Regions from separate parts of the Bacteroides hominis genome, predicted to be linked through region 1. Evidence: riboswitches for the same ligand, from Rfam matches in the RefSeq annotation. Region 1 holds a riboswitch; each other region holds the start of a gene.
What was found. Region 1 has a riboswitch for cobalamin ahead of R3O62_RS13610 (ribonucleoside-diphosphate reductase subunit alpha). Riboswitches for the same ligand answer to the same signal wherever they lie in the genome.
Positions count from the first base shown of each region.

Region 2: another riboswitch for cobalamin. It lies ahead of accC (acetyl-CoA carboxylase biotin carboxylase subunit); the one in region 1 lies ahead of R3O62_RS13610 (ribonucleoside-diphosphate reductase subunit alpha).
Region 3: another riboswitch for cobalamin. It lies ahead of R3O62_RS21560 (anaerobic ribonucleoside triphosphate reductase); the one in region 1 lies ahead of R3O62_RS13610 (ribonucleoside-diphosphate reductase subunit alpha).
Region 4: another riboswitch for cobalamin. It lies ahead of R3O62_RS16245 (TonB-dependent receptor plug domain-containing protein); the one in region 1 lies ahead of R3O62_RS13610 (ribonucleoside-diphosphate reductase subunit alpha).

Region 1 covers NZ_CP178829.1:3,264,232-3,269,502, forward strand. Annotated here, with positions in the region: gene R3O62_RS13605 (SLBB domain-containing protein) at 1-2,142, shown strand, start outside; cobalamin riboswitch at 2,483-2,702, shown strand; gene R3O62_RS13610 (ribonucleoside-diphosphate reductase subunit alpha) at 2,763-5,271, shown strand, end outside.
Region 2 covers NZ_CP178829.1:4,961,178-4,966,448, reverse strand. Annotated here, with positions in the region: gene R3O62_RS20895 (acyl-CoA carboxylase subunit beta) at 1-1,274, opposite strand, end outside; gene R3O62_RS20890 (acetyl-CoA carboxylase biotin carboxyl carrier protein subunit) at 1,292-1,792, opposite strand; gene accC (acetyl-CoA carboxylase biotin carboxylase subunit) at 1,799-3,313, opposite strand; cobalamin riboswitch at 3,452-3,666, opposite strand; gene R3O62_RS20880 (cation:proton antiporter) at 3,846-5,271, shown strand, end outside.
Region 3 covers NZ_CP178829.1:5,113,341-5,118,611, reverse strand. Annotated here, with positions in the region: gene R3O62_RS21560 (anaerobic ribonucleoside triphosphate reductase) at 1-1,894, opposite strand, end outside; cobalamin riboswitch at 1,927-2,110, opposite strand; gene trhA (PAQR family membrane homeostasis protein TrhA) at 2,234-2,884, opposite strand; gene R3O62_RS21550 (diaminopimelate dehydrogenase) at 3,013-3,912, opposite strand; gene ruvA (Holliday junction branch migration protein RuvA) at 4,071-4,676, shown strand; gene R3O62_RS21540 (GNAT family N-acetyltransferase) at 4,702-5,211, opposite strand.
Region 4 covers NZ_CP178829.1:3,857,798-3,863,068, reverse strand. Annotated here, with positions in the region: gene R3O62_RS16255 (TonB-dependent receptor) at 1-492, opposite strand, end outside; gene R3O62_RS16250 (sirohydrochlorin cobaltochelatase) at 489-1,406, opposite strand; gene R3O62_RS16245 (TonB-dependent receptor plug domain-containing protein) at 1,410-3,491, opposite strand; cobalamin riboswitch at 3,546-3,784, opposite strand; gene R3O62_RS16240 (threonine/serine exporter family protein) at 4,595-5,271, shown strand, end outside.

The DNA.
Region 1 (5,271 bases):
GCCCTGTTCATTCTATTGGCGGGCGGGAGCAGGGCAAGGCAACATAGAAAAGAGGATTTTATAATCCGTGGTAAGCAGGTTACAGTTTTTGGACGCAATATATTTACTGACCGGAATTTATCTTTTGAACCTAATCTGGATATCCCTACCCCTGAAAATTATGTGTTAGGGTCCGGAGACGAATTGATTATCGATGTGTGGGGCACTTCCGAAAATACAGTCAGAGAAATTATTTCTCCTGAAGGTACTATTCACGTGGCAGGTATAGGTCCCATCTTTCTGGATGGAATGAGTATACAGGATGCCGAACGGAGCTTAAGACGTGAATTCAGTAAGATTTATGCCGCTATTTCCGGAAAATCGGTTCATATCAAGTTATCATTAGGGGGAATCCGTACCATCATGATCAATGTCATGGGTGAAGTACAGGTACCGGGTACTTACCGCTTGTCGGCATTTGCATCGGTATTCCATGCCTTGTATCGTGCCGGTGGGGTCAGTGGTATTGGAAGTTTACGTGATATTCGTGTTGTGAGAGGTGGAAAAGAGGTCGCTTGCATTGATGTATATGATTACATTATGAAAGGAAAGTTGACGGACGACATCCGTTTATCGGAAGGCGATGTCATTTTGATTCCTCCTTATGAGAATTTGGTTAGTATTTCCGGAAAAGTCAAACGTCCGATGGCGTATGAAATGAAAAAAGGAGAAACCATAACAACTCTGCTCAGCTATGCGGGAGGTTTCACGGGAGATGCTTACCGGGACGCGATACGTCTGTTTCGTCTGAATGGGAAAGAGAAACAGATATACAATGTAGGGCAGGATGATTACCAATCTTTTGTTTTGACCGACGGTGATGAATTGTCTGTTGAGGCGGTATTGCAACGTTTCTCAAACAAAGTTGAAGTTCGTGGTGCTGTGTACCGTGCCGGCGTATATCAATTGGACGATAGTATCACGGGAACTGTCAGGCAGTTGATCAGCAGAGCAGAAGGACTTCGGGGAGATGCTTTTCTCAACAGGGCTTTGTTGAGACGTGAGCATGAAGACCTAACACATGAAATGATCCCGGTCGATTTGAAAAGAATGATGGCTGGCGCAGTCTCCGACCTACGTTTACAGAAAAATGATGTTCTTTATATCTCGAGTGTGAAAGACATTGAGAAAGAAGGTACTTTATCTATCTATGGTGATATAAGGAATCCGGGAGATTTCCCTTATGTTAAAAATACGTCCATACAGGATTTGATTGTAAAAGCGGGAGGATTGCTGGAATCTGCTTCTATGGTCCGGATCGATGTCTCGCGGCGGATTAGAGATCCTAAAAGTATATCATCTTCCACTGTTATCGGAAAAAGCTTTACGGTTGAACTTAAAAACGGGCTGGTGATGGGGGAGGATAAAGGATTTGAACTGGAACCCTATGATATCGTTTTCATTCGCCGAAGTCCGGGATATCGTAAACAGGCCAATGTAACAGTTAAAGGCGAAGTGGCCTTCACCGGTAATTATACATTAATCCAAAGTAATGAGAGGCTGAGTAGTCTGATAGCAAGAGCCGGCGGACTATCGAAAGAAGCTTATGTAAAAGGAGCGCGTCTGATACGCAGAATGACGGCGGATGAAATGCGTCAGAAAAAGGATGTGCTACGTTTGTCGGTCAGAGGAAGTGAAAAGGCTTCTGTATCTCCGGTTACTCTGGAAGCCTCTTCCACTTATCCGGTAGGCATAGAACTTGAGAAAGCATTGGTAAATCCAGGCTCTGACGAAGATATGGTTTTGCGCGAAGGAGATGTACTTTTCGTTCCTAAATATGTCAGCACGGTAACAATCAATGGAGCTGTGATGTATCCTAATACGATACTTTATCAGAAGGGGAGCAGTCTTAGTTATTACATTGAGCAGGCAGGTGGATTTGGAAACCGGGCACTGAAGCGGCGTGTTTATGTAATATATATGAATGGTATGGTTTCTCGTCTGAAAAGGAGAATGGGCAATGCAATTGAACCCGGATGTGAAATAATAGTGCCAAGCAAAAAGGGCAGGAAAAAAACTGTGGCGGCGGACGTTACAGGGATGAATACTTCCATCGCCTCTATTGCCGCAATGGTGGCTGCTATGGTTGGTATGACAAAGTAATGTTCATAATAAAAAGAGTAATCCGACAGCTTTTTGTACCCTTAAGATTAAATAAGGAGGCAACTTATAACAGAGTTAGTGGAAAAAATGTCAGTCAGTAACAAAGAAAAGGGACAATCAGCCTAAAACAAATTAACGGTATACGTAATTCTTTCCATCTTGCGCACTAAGATGTATATCTTGCGTGCTAAGATGTGCATCTTGGCTGCTGAGATATACATCTCGGCTACTGAGATGAACTTTAATTGCCTTCTCAGTTAGAATGGATAATCTGTGCATAATACATCTTATGGCAACTTTTTTTAACTACGGAATTATTTGTATATTACTGAAGTCTTTCGTTATTTTGTGGCGAATTGGTTCACTTATGCTTTTCTGCATAAGTGATTAAAAGGGAATCGGGTGTAAATCCCGGACAGTCCCGCTGCTGTGAAACTCCGGTAGACTTACCGATACTAAACTTATTGCCACTGCATTGCCCAAGTAGATGAGGAGAAGTGTGGGAAGGCATCGGAAAGGAGGAGTCAGTCAGAAGACCTGCCATTCATCAAAGGCTGTTTCTACTCGGGGGGTAGGGAAACGGTGCGAAACGATAAAATAATTCATTTCAAGAACATTTCATGCAAATAATCAAGAGGAATGGGGCAACGGAACCATATAATAGAGAAAAGATAGCCGTTGCGATACGGAAGAGTTTTGCCAGTACCGGAAGAGAAGTACCGGACGAAACCGTTTACACAATTGTAGATGAAGTAGAACTCTTTTTGTGTGATGAAGTACACCGTAGCGTGGAACAGATTCAAGATGAGGTAGAACGTGGTTTGATGGAACATGGCTTTTATGCCGAAGCTAAAAACTATATACTTTATCGTTGGCAACGTACGGAACGGAGAAAAGCTTTTAACCATATTGTCAGCAGTATAGGTTCTGAAGCGTTGGCTGACACATTGAAAGATATTCAAAAGGATTTTGTTGCCAATGAATATAGTTTGGTGATACTGGCAGAGAAGTTTGTAAACCTCTGCAAAACCGATATGACAGCTGAAGAGAGGTTGACGACTCTTATTAAGGCTGCCGTAGAGCTTACTACGCAAGAGGCGCCTGACTGGGAATTTATTGCTGCCCGTTTGTTTAATTTTCAGTTGACGCAGAAGTTAAAGGTACAGGCAGAAATTGCCGGTATTTATTCTTTTTATGACAAGCTGCGCTATTTGACGGATGAAGGTTTGTATGGTGACTATATCCTGAGCGCTTATTCTCCACGAGAAATAGAAGTGGCTGCCGGGTTTATGTGTCCCGAACGTGATAAACTTTTCAATTATTCGGGATTGGATCTTCTCGCGAAACGTTATCTTATCCGTACGCACTCACATGAACCAATGGAATCGGTACAAGAAATGTATTTGGGGATTGCGCTTCATTTGGGTATGTCCGAAAAGTGTGATAGATTGCAGTGGGTAAAGAAGTTCTATGATATGCTGAGTCGGTTAGAAGTAACCATGGCAACCCCTACACTGTCCAATGCCCGCAAGCCTTATCACCAGTTATCCAGTTGTTTTATTGATACAGTGCCCGATAGCCTGGAGGGGATTTATCGCAGTATCGATAATTTTGCCATGGTCAGTAAGTTTGGCGGAGGAATGGGAATGTATTTTGGTAAGGTGCGTGCGGCAGGAGGAAATATACGAGGGTTTAAGGGAGTGGCAGGCGGAGTGATACGCTGGATGAAACTGGTAAATGACACTGCCGTAGCTGTCGACCAACTGGGTATGCGTCAGGGAGCTGTAGCAGTATATCTGGATGTCTGGCACAAAGATTTGCCCGAATTCCTGCAACTCCGCACCAATAATGGAGACGACCGGATGAAGGCACATGATATCTTTCCTGCCGTATGCTATCCTGATTTGTTCTGGCGTATGGCAAAGGAAGACCTGAATCAGCAATGGTACTTGTTCTGTCCCAACGAAATTATGAATGTCAAAGGGTATTGCCTGGAGGATTATTATGGAGAAGAGTGGGAGCAAAAATACTTGGATTGTATAAACGATCCCCTTCTCTCTAAGCGGGTTCTGAACATCAAAGATATTGTCCGGTTGATACTACGCTCTGCCGTAGAGACAGGGACGCCTTTCACATTCAACCGGGATACAGTGAACAGGGCTAATCCTAATTCGCATCGGGGGATTATTTATTGTTCTAACCTATGTACGGAAATAGCTCAGAATATGTCATCCATTGAAACTGTTTCCACTGAGGTCCGTACGGAAGGTGGTGATACGGTTGTAGTCAATACCGTCCGTCCCGGTGACTTTGTCGTTTGTAACCTTGCCAGCTTGTCGCTTGGACATCTTCCATTGGAGGATGAACGGCAGATGAAAGAAAAAATAGCTGTTGTAGTACGTGCGCTTGACAATGTGATTGATTTGAATTTCTATCCTATCCCTTTTGCCCGGATAACAAACCATCGGTACCGTAGCATCGGTTTAGGGGTGAGCGGTTACCATCACGCACTTGCATTGCGCGGTATCCGTTGGGAAAGCGTGGAGCATCTTAATTTCATTGATAAAGTATTTGAGTGTATCAATTATGCCGCCATCGAAGCAAGTGCCGGGCTTGCTAAGGAAAAAGGAAGATATGTTTATTTCGAAGGAAGTGACTGGCAAACCGGAGCTTATTTTGCGAAACGTGGTTATGATTCTCTTCAATGGAAAGATTTGGCGGCCAAGGTTGCGGCAGATGGCATGAGAAATGCTTATCTTCTGGCTATTGCTCCTACCAGCAGCACTAGTATCATTGCCGGAACAACTGCCGGAACAGATCCGGTCATGAAACGTTTTTTTCTTGAAGAAAAGAAGGGTGCCATGCTTCCGCGAGTGGCTCCGTCATTGTCTGATAAGACGTATTGGTTGTATAAGGGAGCTTACCGGATAGACCAGACATGGAGCATACGTGCTGCGGGTATCCGGCAATTGCATATTGATCAGGCACAAAGCTTGAATTTGTATATCACCAATGATTTTACCATGAGACAGGTATTAAACCTTTATCTGTTGGCATGGGAATGCGGAGTGAAGACAGTGTACTATGTACGCAGTAAATCGCTGGAAGTGGAAGAATGTGAAAGTTGTG
Region 2 (5,271 bases), 1.7 Mb from region 1:
TAGGCAAAGTTCACGTCCGCCCCCGTCTGCTTGGAGTTCATCACGATGTAAGCGCCACCATAGGCCTTGCGGGTGATCACAGTCAGCTTGGGCACTGTGGCCTCGGCAAAGGCATACACTATTTTGGCACCGTGGCGGATGATGCCGTTGTTCTCCTGCGTATATCCCGGCAGGAAGCCCGGAACGTCTTCGAACGTAATCAGAGGAATGTTGAAACAGTCGCAGAAGCGGATGAAACGGCTTGCCTTGTCGCTGGCATCGATGTCGAGCACACCCGCCAGGTATGCCGGCTGGTTGGCCACGATACCTACCGAGCGTCCGGCTAAGCGGGCAAAACCGATGATGATGTTTTTGGCAAAGTTCTGCATCACTTCAAAGAAGTAGCCCTCGTCAACAACCCGTTCGATGATCTCTTTCATATCATACGGTATGTTCGGGTCGGCGGGGATAATGCTGCCGAGTGATGCATCTTCGCGGTTGATGTCATCGGTGCAGTTCTGCTTGCGCGTTTCGTCCATATTGTTTTGCGGGAGGAAGGAGAGCAGCTCGCGGATCGACATCAGCAATTCTTCCTCGGTGTTTGCTATGAAATGCGTTACACCACTCTTGCTGCTGTGCGTCATGGCACCGCCCAGTTCTTCTTTGCTGACTTCTTCGTGGATCACCGTCTTTACCACATCCGGTCCGGTGACGAACATATGGCTTTTCTCCTTCACCATAAAGATGAAATCCGTCAGTGCCGGAGAGTAGCAGGCACCTCCGGCGCATGGACCGAGGATAGCCGAAATCTGCGGGATCACGCCGCTTGCCATCGTGTTCTGGTAAAAGATGTCGGCATAGCCCGACAGGCTTTCGATTCCTTCCTGGATACGTGCACCGCCCGAGTCGTTCAGTGCGATGATCGGCGCGCCATTCTTCAAAGCCAGTTGTTGTACCTTGACTATCTTCTTGGCATTCGATGCCGAGAGTGAACCACCGTAAACGGTGAAGTCGTAAGCGTAGACAAACACTTGACGGCCGTCGATCTTTCCGTAACCCGACACCACACCGTCGCCCGGAACCTTGTTACGGTCCATGCCATAGTTGGTGCAGCGGTGCACCATCAGCTTGTCAAGTTCCACAAATGTTCCCTTGTCCAGTAACATATCGATGCGTTCGCGGGCAGTCATCTTTCCGCTCGCATGTTGTATTTCAATCTTGGCAGCGCCTCCGCCTTGGGAAGCGATACGGTCACGCTCTTCGAACGTGGCATAGGCTTTATTTACTTCTTCCATTGTCTTTCTATTATTCGTTATTCTAACGTTATCAGCGTCTGGTCTCCGGCGATATTATCACCTTCCTGTACCAGAATCTCTTTAATCCGGCAGTCCGAAGTCACCTTGTAGTTACTCTGCATCTTCATCGCTTCGATGACGATGACAGTTTCTCCGGCTTTCATCTCCTGTCCCACACTGACGGGGATTTTCACTACCTTGCCCGGCATGGGCGAAATGATGCGGTCGTTCTGTGTTTCTTCACCTTTCTTGCGCATCCGCAGATATTTTGCCTGACTGTCCACAATCTCGACATTGAAACTGCTGTAGTGTGTATTCACTTTGTAACTCTTTCCGTTCTCTTTGCGAATCAGTTGGGCGTTGGAGCTGCGTCCGTCCATCAGGATGTTGCAATTCCCGTTCTCTGCCATGACAACGTCCGCTTCGAACGTTTTTCCGTCGATGGTGAGTACCACTTTGTTATCTTCTTTGCTGACCAGTTCTATCTCGGCCACGCGATTCCCTATATGTATTTCCATACTCTTCTATATTCTTAATACCCCTTTGTGCAGTCCGAATTCTTTCCATTTGCTGATCGGGCGGTTGTCCGCAGCCAGTCCGCTGTTATTCTCCTCCAGGTTCATCAGGTAATCCATGTAAGCGGCGATCAGTGCGATGTTCTCTGCACGTTCGCTGGTACGGGTGATGCAGTGTTGGAGCACTTCCCCGTTTTTGCTGATGAATCCCGTATCGTAATGCCCTTCCACAAAGTCGGGAGTATCCATGATGGCGCGCAGATAACTGATGTTGTTCTTTACTCCTGTCAGCTTATATTCGTGGAGTACACGGCGCATTCGTTCGATGGCGTATTCGCGTGTGGTTGCCCATACAATCAGCTTGCCGATCATCGGGTCATAATAAATCGGAATCTCGTAACCTTCGTATACATAGCTGTCGATGCGCACCCCGATGCCGTTTGGCTCCGTAATCTGCTTGATGACACCCGGGCTGGGCATGAAGTTCATTTCTGTATCTTCTGCGCAGATGCGGCATTCGATGGCATGTCCGCGTTGCTGGATATCTTCCTGTTTCAGTTGCAACACCTGTCCTTCGGCCACTTTAATCTGCTCTTTCACTAAATCTACGCCGACTACCTCTTCGGTAATCGGATGTTCCACTTGCAGGCGCGTGTTCATTTCCAGGAAGTAATAGTTGCGGTGCTTGTCCACCAGAAATTCGATGGTTCCCGCTCCGACATAGTTCACGGCTTTGGCGGCGGCCACTGCTTTTTCTCCCATATCCCGGCGTAGTTCAGGAGTGACGAACACCGAAGGGCTCTCTTCCACAATCTTCTGGTTGCGGCGTTGCACCGAACATTCACGTTCGCACAGATGAATCACGTTGCCATGCTTGTCGCCCAGAATCTGGAACTCAATGTGATGCGGTTCTTCTACAAATTTCTCCAGGTAAACCGTGTCGTCGCCGAATGACGAAAGTGATTCGCTCTTGGCGGTTGTGTAGGCCTCTTCCACTTCATCTGCACGATGAATCAGCCGCATACCCTTTCCACCACCTCCCATCGAGGCTTTCAGCATTACCGGATAGCCGATTTGATTGCAGAGTTCTACCGCTTCTTCAAGGCTCTTCAGGTTTTCTTGAGTACCCGGAACCACCGGTACACCGGCTTCTATCATCTTGATACGTGCCGAAATCTTATCTCCCATCGCCTCCATGGTTTCCGGGTCCGGACCGATGAAGATGATCCCCTCTTCACGACAACGACGGGCAAAGGTTGCATTTTCGGACAAGAACCCGTATCCCGGGTGGATGGCGTCTGCGCGGCACGACTTTGCCACTTCGATAATCTTTTCTATATTCAGATAACTCTCTTTCGATGCTGCCGGGCCGATGCAGTAAGCTTCGTCGGCATAGAGCACATGCTTCGCTGTTCGGTCCGCTTCCGAGAAAACGGCAATGCTCGTTATTTCCATCTCCCGGCAGGAGCGCATCACCCTCACGGCTATTTCGCCGCGGTTGGCGACTAAGATTCTTTTAATCATATTCATTTCTCAATTAAATGGAATACACATATTCATGCTTTCCACCCTGCGGACATGAGTCCACCCGATGAAAACACAGTATTTCTACGATTTGGGGCTTAACAACGATGCTTTCTTTCCTAACCCACGAGGTAAAAAAGCTCTTATTCATTGAATGGCAGGTCTTCTGACTGACTCTACATCTTATCGGACCTTCCCGACGTTTCTTTTTCCGTCAGTGGTTTGTAATTGGTTTATTGATAAGATGTTATATAGAGCTTCACAGCAGCGGGACTGTCCGGGATTTACACCCGATTCCCTTTTAATCTTCGTCCGTTGACCACGGATTCCGAACCAATTCGGGGATAAATATAGAGAAATATTGGATAGAGTGGATACTTTTTGCACGAAAAGTTCAATTTTGTGCAATGACCAACGGCGCTTTGTTTCAAAATAAATGTCATATAGACGAAACACAAATAGACTGTCGATTGTTCTTTTTTACAAATAAAAGAGCATAAACGGAATGAATTACTAACGAAATATACATGCCATGTCACACTTACCTACCTTAATTGCCGACCTTGCCCTAATACTGATGTCCGCAAGTATCATTACCCTTTTGTTCAAATGGTTGAAACAACCCTTGGTACTGGGATATATCGTCGCCGGATTATTGGCGGGACCTTACGTGCAGATTTTCCCGACTGTAGGTGATATTGAGAACATCAATATCTGGGCTGAGATAGGAGTTGTTTTTTTACTTTTCGCCCTTGGGTTGGAGTTTAGTTTTAAGAAATTAATAAATGTTGGGTCAGCTGCCTTTATCACGGCAACCACCGAAGTTATCAGCATGTTGCTGATCGGTTATATGGTAGGACATCTGTTAGGTTGGAGCACAATGAATTCTATTTTTCTGGGGGGTATGTTGTCCATGTCGTCAACAACGATTATTATCAAAGCGTTTGATGATCTCGGCTTACGTAACCAACGCTTCACGGGTGTTGTATTCGGGACATTGGTAGTTGAAGATCTGATCGCTATCCTGATGATGGTCATCCTTTCTACAATGGCAGTGAGTAAGGAGTTTGTAGGTGAAGAGCTGTTGATGAGTGTGTTGAAGGTTGTTTTCTTTCTGATCCTATGGTTCCTGATTGGGATATTTATCCTTCCGTTCTTTTTGAAAAAAGCAAAACGGCTGATGAATAACGAAACCTTACTGATCGTTTCGCTGGGACTTTGTCTGGGAATGGTTGTGTTGGCTACCCGTACAGGATTCTCGGCTGCACTGGGTGCTTTCATTATGGGATCTATCCTTGCCGAGACGGTTGAGGCCGAACACATAGAACATATCATCCAGCCGGTGAAAGATCTTTTCGGAGCTATTTTCTTTGTCTCTGTCGGTATGTTGGTCAATCCGGCTGTCTTGGTGCAGTATGCCTGGCCGGTGGTCATCATTACTTTGGTAACTCTTGTGGGTAAATCCATATTTTCTTCATTGGGAGTTTTATTATCCGGTGAACCGTTGAAGGTTTCCGTCAAGTCAGGATTCAGCCTTGCTCAGATAGGAGAGTTCGCTTTCATTATCGCAGGGCTGGGGGCTTCACTCAAAGTACTGGATAGTTTTATCCCTCCGATTATTGTTGCGGTATCGGTGATTACTACATTCACAACTCCTTATTTCATCCGGTTGGCAAATCCGTTTGCCGAATGGCTTTATAAAATACTTCCGCCTAAAACCAGGAAAAGTCTGGATCGCTATGCTTCCGGTAAGAAGACGGTCAATCATGACAGCGATTGGAAGCGGTTGTTGAAGACGATTGTCGGAAGAGTGATTATCTATAGTGTCCTTCTCACGGCGATTTGGTTATTGTCTGTGCAAACCGTTTATCCCACGATAAACGAGATGTTCGATGCTCCCGGGCGATGGGTAAACATAGGGATGTGTCTGGTCACACTTCTGTTGATGACACCTTTCC
Region 3 (5,271 bases), 1.8 Mb from region 1:
TGGCTTTGTATTCATCAGCCACCTTGTTGATTTCCAGCACGGCTTCATAAAGGGTGTCCCATGCCTTCTGGCTGTGTCCGTGTCCCTCTCCATAGAGAGCCACCATGGCATTGTGTCCACCCAGGAAGCCGATACCCAGCGTACCACTGCGCAGCACGTCGCCTACTTGTTCGTTCGGGTTCAGGGCAGCTCCTCCTTTCCATACATCATTTCCCATCATGAAGGGGAATTGGCGTGCCAGGGCTGTACGCTGATATTGATAGCGCTCGTAGAGTTGTTCGGCTATCAAGGTAGCCGTTTCATGTATCGATTCGATGAAAATTTCTTTAGCCTTTTTCTCGACGGCATCTTTATTGTGTCCGTCCTCCGTCATATTTTCTGCTTTGATACGGGCTTCGATGGCAAGGCGCGGCATATTGAGTGTAGTGAACGAAAGGTTTCCGCGTCCCAAAGACGATTTCTCGCCGGCTACGTTCTCAAACACACGTGTGCGGCATCCCATGGTGGCCAGTTCGTAACGGTAACGTTGCGGGTCGTTGGCGTCCCATTTTTCGTTTTGGTTGAACGGGGCATCCAGGAACATGAAGTTAGGGAAGAGTGCTTTTGCCGTAGTGTGGCAAGCTTTCAGGAACAGGTCGAAGTTGGGTGCTTCAAATTTTAATTTACCTTCCATGGCAGCATCGAAATTAGCCATAGCCTTTTCATAATCGGCTTCTGTGTACGATACTCCGTTTTTTATCTTGAATATCTGGATTGGGAATACCGGCACTTCTCCCCTTGTGCCCAGTCCCTCTACGGTTGCTTTCAGTAATTCTTCAATCACCATGCGTCCTTCGGCCGAAGTGTCTGTTCCATAATTGATCGAACTGAACACTACCTGGTTTCCACCGCGTGAGTGCATTGTGTTCAGGTTATGGATAAAGCCTTCCATGGCCTGGTGCGTATCTTTCTGAGTCTGCACAAATGCTTTCTCTATAATTTGGTTCAGATGTTCTTTGTCGATATTGATCTGTAGGGCAGTCAGGGCCATGCGCAATGTTTCGCGTTCCAGTTCCGCTGCTTTGATGGACGACAGATGTTCGGCAATCACTGTACGGATAGCCTTTTCTTCTATTTCTTCACCCTTGTTCATCTGTACATAGAAGCTGATGAATGATGCCAGGTGTTTACGGAATGATTTGCTTACCCCTTTTGCCATAAAGAAGTCGAATGCCGGTATGGCCTGACCTCCGTGCTGTTCGTTCTGGTTAGTCTGGAAAATAATGGTAGCCAGGGTAGCATAACTTTGAATGCTTTGCGGGGTACGTATACTGCCGTTCTTGGTGCGGAATCCACGTTCGAAGAGGTCATCCATGTCATACTGGATACAAGTCGTGGTTTTGGTCGGGTAGTAATCCAGGTCATGGATGTGGATGTCTCCCAATTGGTGCGCCTCGGCAAAACGTTTCGGCAACAGATATTTATATGTATAGTCTTTGGTTACTTCCGAGGCAAATGTCATCATCTGTCCGGCGGGGGTATGACTGCTCATATTGGCATTGCTCAGGTTGACATCGTTTTTATCGATAGCTACGATACCGTCCATCACATGCTTCATCTGAGTCTTTTTGTCTCGTTCGGTGTTTCGCCATTCCCGATAGATGATGTACTTTTTGGCTACTTCCGGACGAACCTTCATCAGCTCTTTTTCTACCAGGTCCTGAATTTCTTCTACCGTAATGGTAGGAGATGCAAATTGTCCGATTACGTTCATCGTGATGTCAGCAATCAATTGCTGTTCATCATTGATTCCTGTGGCACTAAACGCTTTTGATACAGCGTTCTTGATTTTACTGATGGAGAAGTCCTCCCTTTTACCATCTCGTTTGATGATACAAATTTCCGCGTAGTTCATAACTTTAACTCCCGAAAGCTTTAGATTTTTTTTAATATGTTTACTTTTTCAGCAGGTCTTCTGACTTATCTCTCCCTCGCAACGCCTTCCCACGCTGGGCGCAGTGGCATAGTGTGCGGATTCTCAGAGAATTACAGCAGCGGGTACTGTCGCCGATTTGCACAGCGTTCCCTCGTGACTAAACCTCTTTTTAGTGCTGAAATCTGCTACAAAGGTAACAGTTAAAGCAATAAGTTGTTCTTGTTTTAAGAAGAATTTTTGGAGAACTTTTCTTTCTTCCTGATACAGAAAGTTTTCCAAAACGGGAAACTTTCGGGCATGAAATTTAAATGAAGTTTGCTAAAGAATCAGCCAGATAGCTATGATATGCCCTATGCTTCCGCCCAGACAAAACAGGTGGAAAACAGCATGTGTGTAAGGTTTTCGCAACGAATAAAATACGGCTCCCATGATGTAGGAAGCCCCTCCTCCGATAAGCCACCAAAAGGCGGGAGAAGCTCCGATGGCGGAGAGGCAGTCCATCAAAGGTTTCAGGGCTACCAGGATGGCAGAACCCATTCCGACGAAGCAGACTGTTTCAAGATTACTGTGTTCTTTCAGCTTTTTAAAAGCCAGTATGAAGCCTACGATGGCCGACAGCCATACGAAAGCGAATATTCCCCAGCCCCAGCCACCGGCATGGCGCAATACCAATAAGGTAAACGGGGTATAAGTGCCTGCTATGTGCAGGTAGATGGCGCCGTGGTCGAATTTGCGGAGAAGTTCTTTACGGCTGCCGGGTCTTGAACCGTGATACCAGGTAGAACTGATATAGGATGCCAGCATTCCCGCCAGGTAGACCAGCACACAACCTGCCGCCCAATGGGGATGTGGGTTGGTAAGTGCTTTTTCCAACAGAAAATATCCTGCGGTGATACCTAACAGAATACCTGCACCATGACTCAGGGTGTTGGATAATTCTTCGCCGTGTGAATATCGCTTGTTCTCCATTCGTGTGTATATAGGTGATGTGGTAGCAATTTAATAAGATGACCGCAGATTTGAGAGTTTCGACACACCCTCTTAAAATCTGCGGTCATCCTTTCCTTTTTAGAAGTATCTTGTATCAGGCAGCAGATTTATACCAGATGTCCGATCCATTCTTCGCGGTCGCCCGGCAACAGGTCGATTACCGGTACTTCCACCATGGTGTAGCATCCCGGTTGCTGCTTCATCGAAGCGCGTGCCACGCATACCAGTACCTGTGCGGTCAGTGCGGGATTGTTGATGCGCATGTTGAATTCGAACAACTGATTCTGGGTTTTTCCCGATACACCTTTGCGGGTCAGGTTTACACCGTGTCCCATGTCCAAGAGTGCATCCACGCTCGGCACTTGCTTTACGTGGGTTTCGTCGTTCACGAAATAAGCGTCCGATTTGATTGCGGCTGCCACGTCTTCAAATTTATATCCGTCTTTCAGTTCGATGTATACCATGCGGCGGTGGATTCCCGTTCCTGTGGGGATGGTCATTGACAAAGCCGCTTTCACTCCGTCGATTGCTTTCACGGCTACCGTGTGGCCCATGCTCATACCCGGACCGAAGTTGGTGTAAGTGATGCCTTTCGGAGCAATAGCCTCGAGCATGGTGCGTACGATGGAGTCGCTTCCCGGATCCCATCCGGCCGAGATGATCGATACCGCCCCGTGTTCTTTGGCACAAGCACCCAGTTCACGGCGGAGATCTACGATTCCGGTGTGGATATCGAAACTGTCCACTGTATTGATTCCCATTGCGAGGATTTCTTTTGCGTATTTCTCAACGCTGCGGGTCGGAGTACAAAGAATAGCCACGTCTACTCCCTGAAGTTCCTTTATATCTTTAACTACTGCGTAATCATTCAGTTCAGCCGGTTTGTTCTCGGCACCTGCACGACGAACCACACCTGCTATCTCAAAATCGGGAGCCGCTTGGAGGGCTTCCAGCACATAACGACCAATATTGCCATAACCTACGATGGCTGCTCTTACTTTTTTCATCTTTTTATTGGTTTTGTTTAACACATTTCTTTATTTCGGTTGCAAAATTAGTCATTTTCTTTGTTTTTGAGTCTCTTAGGGGTGTTAAAGTTAGTTTTTGTTATTCAAGGTTCGTGAAGCACAATATTTATTATCTTTGCGTTCTGATTATAACCATTATGATAGAATACATCAAAGGCGAGATTGCCGAACTGAGTCCGGCAACCGCAGTTATCGATTGTAACGGATTAGGATATGCCGTTAATATATCACTCAACACTTATTCTGCCATTCAGGGTAAGAGCAGTTGTAAACTCTATATCTACGAAGCCATCCGCGAAGATGCTTACGTTTTATATGGCTTTGTCGACAAGCAGGAACGGGAACTTTTCCTGCTGCTGATTTCCGTTTCGGGCATTGGAGGAAACACGGCCCGCATGATTCTTTCCGCTCTTTCACCGGCCGAACTGGTGAATGTGATCAGTACCGAAAATGCCAATATGCTGAAGACGGTGAAGGGTATCGGACTGAAAACAGCGCAAAGGGTCATTGTCGATTTGAAAGATAAAATTAAAACCGGTGCCATGGCTGCAACTGCCGTGGGAGGTGCTGCCGGTGCTTTGTTGCCGGCAATGAATGCTGAAGTGCAGGAAGAAGCCGTTGCCGCCTTGACGATGCTGGGCTTTGCCGCAGCGCCTTCTCAGAAAGTGGTGCTTGCCATTCTGAAGGAAGAGCCCGATGCTCCGGTGGAGAAAGTCATTAAGCTGGCTTTAAAGAGACTCTGAGAACAGTTCGGCAGTATAAGGAGGCTTATAAGATTTTCTGATACATCCTCAAATCCAGTTTTTTGCCGAACTTTTCCGCTACCTGCCGGATGTTTGCGCAACACTCGAAGCCACATCTCTCAAACAGGCGTATGCTGGCTTCGTTTTCTCCCGAAACCAGTGCCATTATATTGCTGAAGCCTTCTTGCCGGATGATATCTTCCAGTCGGAGTATGGTTTGTTTTCCATACCCCTGACCTGTGAACTCCGGCTTCAGGTAGAGGGTCAGTTCTACCGAAATGCGGAAGGCTTCTCGGGGCTTGAAACGTGCGAAGTAGCAGAATCCGCAGGGAGTTCCTTCGGGAGTTTCAATGATGAACGACCGGTAGACGGGATCGCCTACGGGGATGTAGTTTTTCAGTTCGTCGATGGAGGCGCAGTGTACAAAGTACACCACTGTCGTGTGGAGGGTGTAATAATCGTAGATGTCTTTTACAAAAGGCAAGTCGTTTTCCGTGAGCGTTCTGAGCGTAATATCCATTGCCGTAAAGTTCATTAATTGCCGCAAATGTAGCTAATCTTATCAGAAAAGAAGTACATTTGTTTCCGTAAATCA
Region 4 (5,271 bases), 590 kb from region 1:
ACGGACAATGTTGAGAACGCCACCTACGGCGGACTGTCCGTAAAGTACCGAAGCCGGACCTTTCAGCAATTCGATACTTTCAACGGAAGACAGGTCCATAAACGGATAGGAATTGTCGATGGATGAACGTTCGTCACGCACTCCGTCCACCATAATCACGGAATTATCGAACCCGCGGATGGAGAACTGCGTAAAGGCTCCGTAGGAGGTGCGGAAGCGTACACCTGGGAGGAAACGGGCAGCTTCCTGTATGTCCCGGATGTTTCGTTTCTCAAGCATTCCGGAAGTGATTGAATTGGTTGAAATAGGAATGAACTTGGCGGGAACATCCAGTTTCAGGGCATCGGTCTTTCGTCTGTAGTTGGTTGCCACTACTACTTCGTTGATTGAGAATATAGAATCATTGAAGTTGGTATATTTTTTGTTTTGCAGCTGTGCCTGCGAGGGGAGCAATAGTGCACTGCCTATTGCCATTAATATCACTCTTTTCATTCGTCTTTTTCTTTTGCATATTTGGCTTTTTTCTTCATAATGTCCACCATTTTGTGCTTCAGCATAAACCGGGCATGGTCGATAAACAGTTGTTGGATAGCGGGTATTTCACCCAATCCCTGCATACGTACATCTACTTTCAAGCCTTCCTTTTCAAGAGCTTCTTTCCAGTCGACGGCAATGTCGTTGTTGGCATGGTCACCTGCTACAAACATAAAGGGAACCAATGTCACTTGCTTGGTTTTGTTATCCTTCAGTTGCTGAAGCATGGTGTCGAATGTAGGGTAACCTTCGATGGTACCTACATGAAAGTTTTTCAATCCTTTGGCTTTCAGCATATAGTCGATCATGGCATAAGTAGCTGTACTTGGGGTATAAGTGCCATGTCCGACAAGGACCACACTGCCTTTTTCCGGCTTGCTGTTGCCCAGGATATCCACCACAGCCTCAGCGTCTTCTACCGAATAAAGAAGCGGGTTACCTACCCCGATCTCTTTAAAGAATGGCGCTACTGAGGCTACGTCACGTCTCAACGACTCCATCTCAACACCTTCTATAATGTTAGTACTCTGCACAATGACATGTGTATAGCCATCTCCGAGAAGTTTCAACAGTGCTTCCAGTGGACTGGGTTTCTCAATGCCGCGAGCTTTGAGGCGGCGCATGACAATACGTGAAGTATAAGCCTCGCGCATTTCCAGTTGTGGGAATGCTTCTTTGGCTTTGGCATTGATGGCATCGATTGTTTTGGTACGGGTGTCATCGTATGTAGTACCGAAGTGTACCATAAGAAGGGCGGCTTTATCGCCCGGTTGCATGGTGGCCAGCATATCGGAGGCCACGAAGTTTCCCCCTTCGTGCGCGGAGCAGAAGAGGGAAACTAACAAGAGTAAAGAGAGAATAGATGTTTTCATTGGTTATTTCTTGAATCGGAGAGTTAAACTTACATATGCCATACGTCCCGGAGAAAGAAGTGCGTAGTTAACGCCATTGGGACGGGTATCACGTTTGTTGAAAATGTTGTCGAGCCCCATGCCGAAGTCCAGTCCCAGGTGTTCGAATCCTGTCAGTGAATGTTTCACGTTCAGGTTCCACACCCCATAACCCGGAGCGTCACCATAGCTGTGTCCCGGATGGAAGCGTTTGCTCTGGAAACGTCCGTTGATGTTGATGTTCAGCAGATAGTCATCCCAGGAATGGCTGTAATTCCCCGCTACGGTTCCTGTATGGCGTACCGAGCGTTCGATGTTACCCCACACACCGTCCACACTTTTACCACGTGCATAAGCGAAAGCATAGTTTCCATTCAGGCTGAAGCCTGCACCGAGGTTGCTTGCTGCATTTATTTCAAAGCCACGGATAACACCCTTGTCGAGATTGCCGTAGAGTTTGTAATTGGAGAGTTTTTTGGCTTCGGCATCTGTCAGGTTGAAGTCTTTCTGAGCTTTTGCACGAAGTTCTTCACCATTGGGTAAGTCTTTGAGGGGACTGGTGGTTGCGTTAATCATACCATTAATGTAATTCAGATAGCCCGTAACAGATACATTCAGACGGTTCGTGTTATATTCCAGATTGATGGAGTAGTAGTTACTGTGTTCTGCTTTCAGGTCTTTGTTACCTTGGGTAATGGTATTTCCTCCTGATTTTACGAGATAATAATATAATTCATCCAAACCAGGAGCACGGTAACCGGTAGAGTATGTACCACGGATATTGAAAGCCCCCACGGAATACATCAGAGCTACTTTTGGAGTGAAACGTCCCCCGGCAAGTTCGTGATAATCGTAACGCACACCGGCAATACCTTTGAGGCAGTTCCATAATTTAATTTCGTGTTGTGCATAAGCAGAGGCCGTATAGATTGCTTTATCAACATTAGCACTGGGACGGTCCAGGCTTTCCGAACGGTAGTCTACTCCGAATACCGTCATGTTGTCTTTCGCAAAGTTGAAGATACCTTTCAGTTCGGCATCATAGAAGTGCTGCCGTTTTGTTTTTGTATAATCACCAATTGCAATATTTTTTTTAGTGTCATCAACCAGGTACTTGTAGTTCTGCATATAATTGTCGTTTATCAGGTCGAGTTGGATAGAAGACCGTTTATTGATTTTATAGCGTCCGCCTACACCGAAGTTATACGATTCGTAATGCAGGTCATATTTTGAACCTCCATCGATACTTTTATCGTATACAGGGCGATCTGTTAATTTCCAGTAGTAACCTCCATTAGCATAGAAAGAGAACTTCTCAGTCGGTTGGAAAGTGAACTTTTGATTTACTAAATTGGAGTGGAAGCCATTGGATGTAGGCGATACGGTGGGAATAGTTGATACTGCTCCTGTTTTACTATCTGTTACGTATGCTAAGTCACTGTTTCTCCACCCTGCGCTTTGTTCATGTTTATAGGAGGTATACGAACCGAACTTTTCAGTAGCGATGTCCGCATTTACCATTTGTGTCAGTTGGCGGTGATCTTCATATCGGGTGGTAGAAGTTACCTGCATCAGTTCTTTCGGTTCATTGGTGATGATGTTGATTACACCTGCAATGGCATCAGAACCATAAAGTGATGAACCTGCGCCGTCAAGCACCTCGATGCGTTTCACGCGGCTCATGTCGATGCGTGAGAGGTCGATATTGTTCGCTGTGTCCCCTATCAGTTTTCGGCCATTAATCAAGATGAGTACATATTTGTTGGAGAGGCCGTTCATCATCAGGTAAGAACCCATTGAATTGGTAGAGAATGAAAGGGAAGGAACGAGCATGGTCATTGCCTGCTGAAAGTCTGTGATACCGGCTTTCTTTATTTCGTTGGCAGTTACTACTTCCACCGGAGCCGGTGTGTTTTTCAGTCTTTGGTGTGTACCGGTACCTGTCACAACTACAGGGTTCAGGTCCACAGTCATCTCTTTGTCTTTGCCTGTTGCGTGTTGCTGTGCAAACGCACCCACCGCTGCACATCCTCCCAAGAGAATGGTCAGTAAGCATCTTTTGTCCATTGATGTTTTTGAATAATGTGTTAATAAACGGCCTTCCTGACCCCGGGACGGCACTGTTATCTATGTCTGCTCGGCAGGTTTCCTGACTATCCCTTTTTTAGAAAGCAACCTTCCCGCCTTGCCTTCCGGCATCGACAGTGGTATGTGTAGAAATGCTTTCCTTTCCTCCTTTGAACAGAATGCGGAGTATATGGGCATCACAGTAGCGGGCACTGTTCCGGATTCTCACCGGATTCCCTTTTATGCATCGAACGGAATGCTTCGACTGCATCACCTAAGCGGGAGCAAAGATATACATTTATTAGTTTATATAGAAATAAATTAAAGAATATACTTATTTATAGGTATATCGGAGAAGTGAAGCCTTTTATATTGGGAAAGGCGGATGTCTTTTAGTCAAAAGGACGTGGTTTACTGCTTATTTGTAGCAGAAAGAAGGGATTTACTCTGTTTTTAAAACAAGGGAAGAATTCTATATGTGTGAAATAGAAAAGTAGTCCGCATAAATATGGCATTAGTATACGATATCCGGACTGTTTTGTGATTAAATATACTTTGGATGATCAGAGATGATCGATTTCTTGCCTTTAGGAAGTTAATATTGTCTTTATATGAAGTTAACATCGTATTCGGAGGAAGTTAACATTGCGTTCAGAGGAAGTTAACATTGTATCCGGGTGAGGTCAACACTCTAAAAAGAGGCACTAAAAGCTCTGTTTCTTATGCTGGTTGACTCCGTCTCGATGCTCGGCCGGATTAATCGTTTGGATTGTAATATCAGTTATTTATATGCTTTATGCTACAAAATGCAGTGGATATATTTTAATTTGCTTGGAAGATATGTTCACGAATGTTCTTTTGTTTTTGGAGAATTGTAAATACGGCGCTTTTTCCGGAGAGGCCTGGGACAGACTCCGAAAAATGCGCTACAAGCCACATAGAAAATACAAGATGACAGAATGTCAAAATGTCAATGATGGAAGATGCTGAATGGAAGCAGGAAAGCGGTGCGAAACAAGATTTGGATAAAATGAAAGGTTGCATCATGTCTCTCTTTCCTATCTTTTTTGTACTTTTGCGCCCGATTTAAAAAAGTGAGCATTATGACTACAAATGAATCTTTGATTTCCATATCCAAGTTCATTGCCGGATATTCGGCCCATCTGATGGGAGCAGGTGTGCACACCTCACGTGTCATCCGTAACTCGAAGCGTATCGGAGAAGCCTATGGGGTGGATGTGAAGTTGAGTGTTTTTCATAAAAACATTATCCTGACCATTATTGATAACGAAACGCGTGAGGCTTGTAACGAAGTAATTGATATTCCTGCCCATCCGATCAGTTTTGAACACAACTCTGAATTGAGTGCTTTGAGTTGGGAGGTTTATGACAAACATCTGCCTTTACACGAGATGGCGGACAAGTTCAATAAAATTATATCGGCACCGAAAATAGATCCGTTGTTTGTGCTTCTGCTGGTTGGATTCGCCAATGCTTCATTCTGTAAGTTGTTTGGTGGTGATATCATTTCTATGAGCATTGTCTTTTCGGCTACTATCACGGGACTTTTCCTGAAGCAACAGATGCAGAAGAAGAAAATAAATCATTATATCATTTTTATTGTTTCCGCTTTTGTTGCGTCCTTATGTGCGTCGACGGCACTTATTTTTGACACTACCTCTGAGATAGCCCTTGCAACCAGCGTGCTTTATCTGGTACCGGGCGTGCCGCTGATCAACGGTGTGATCGATATTGTAGAAGGATATATCCTCACGGGATT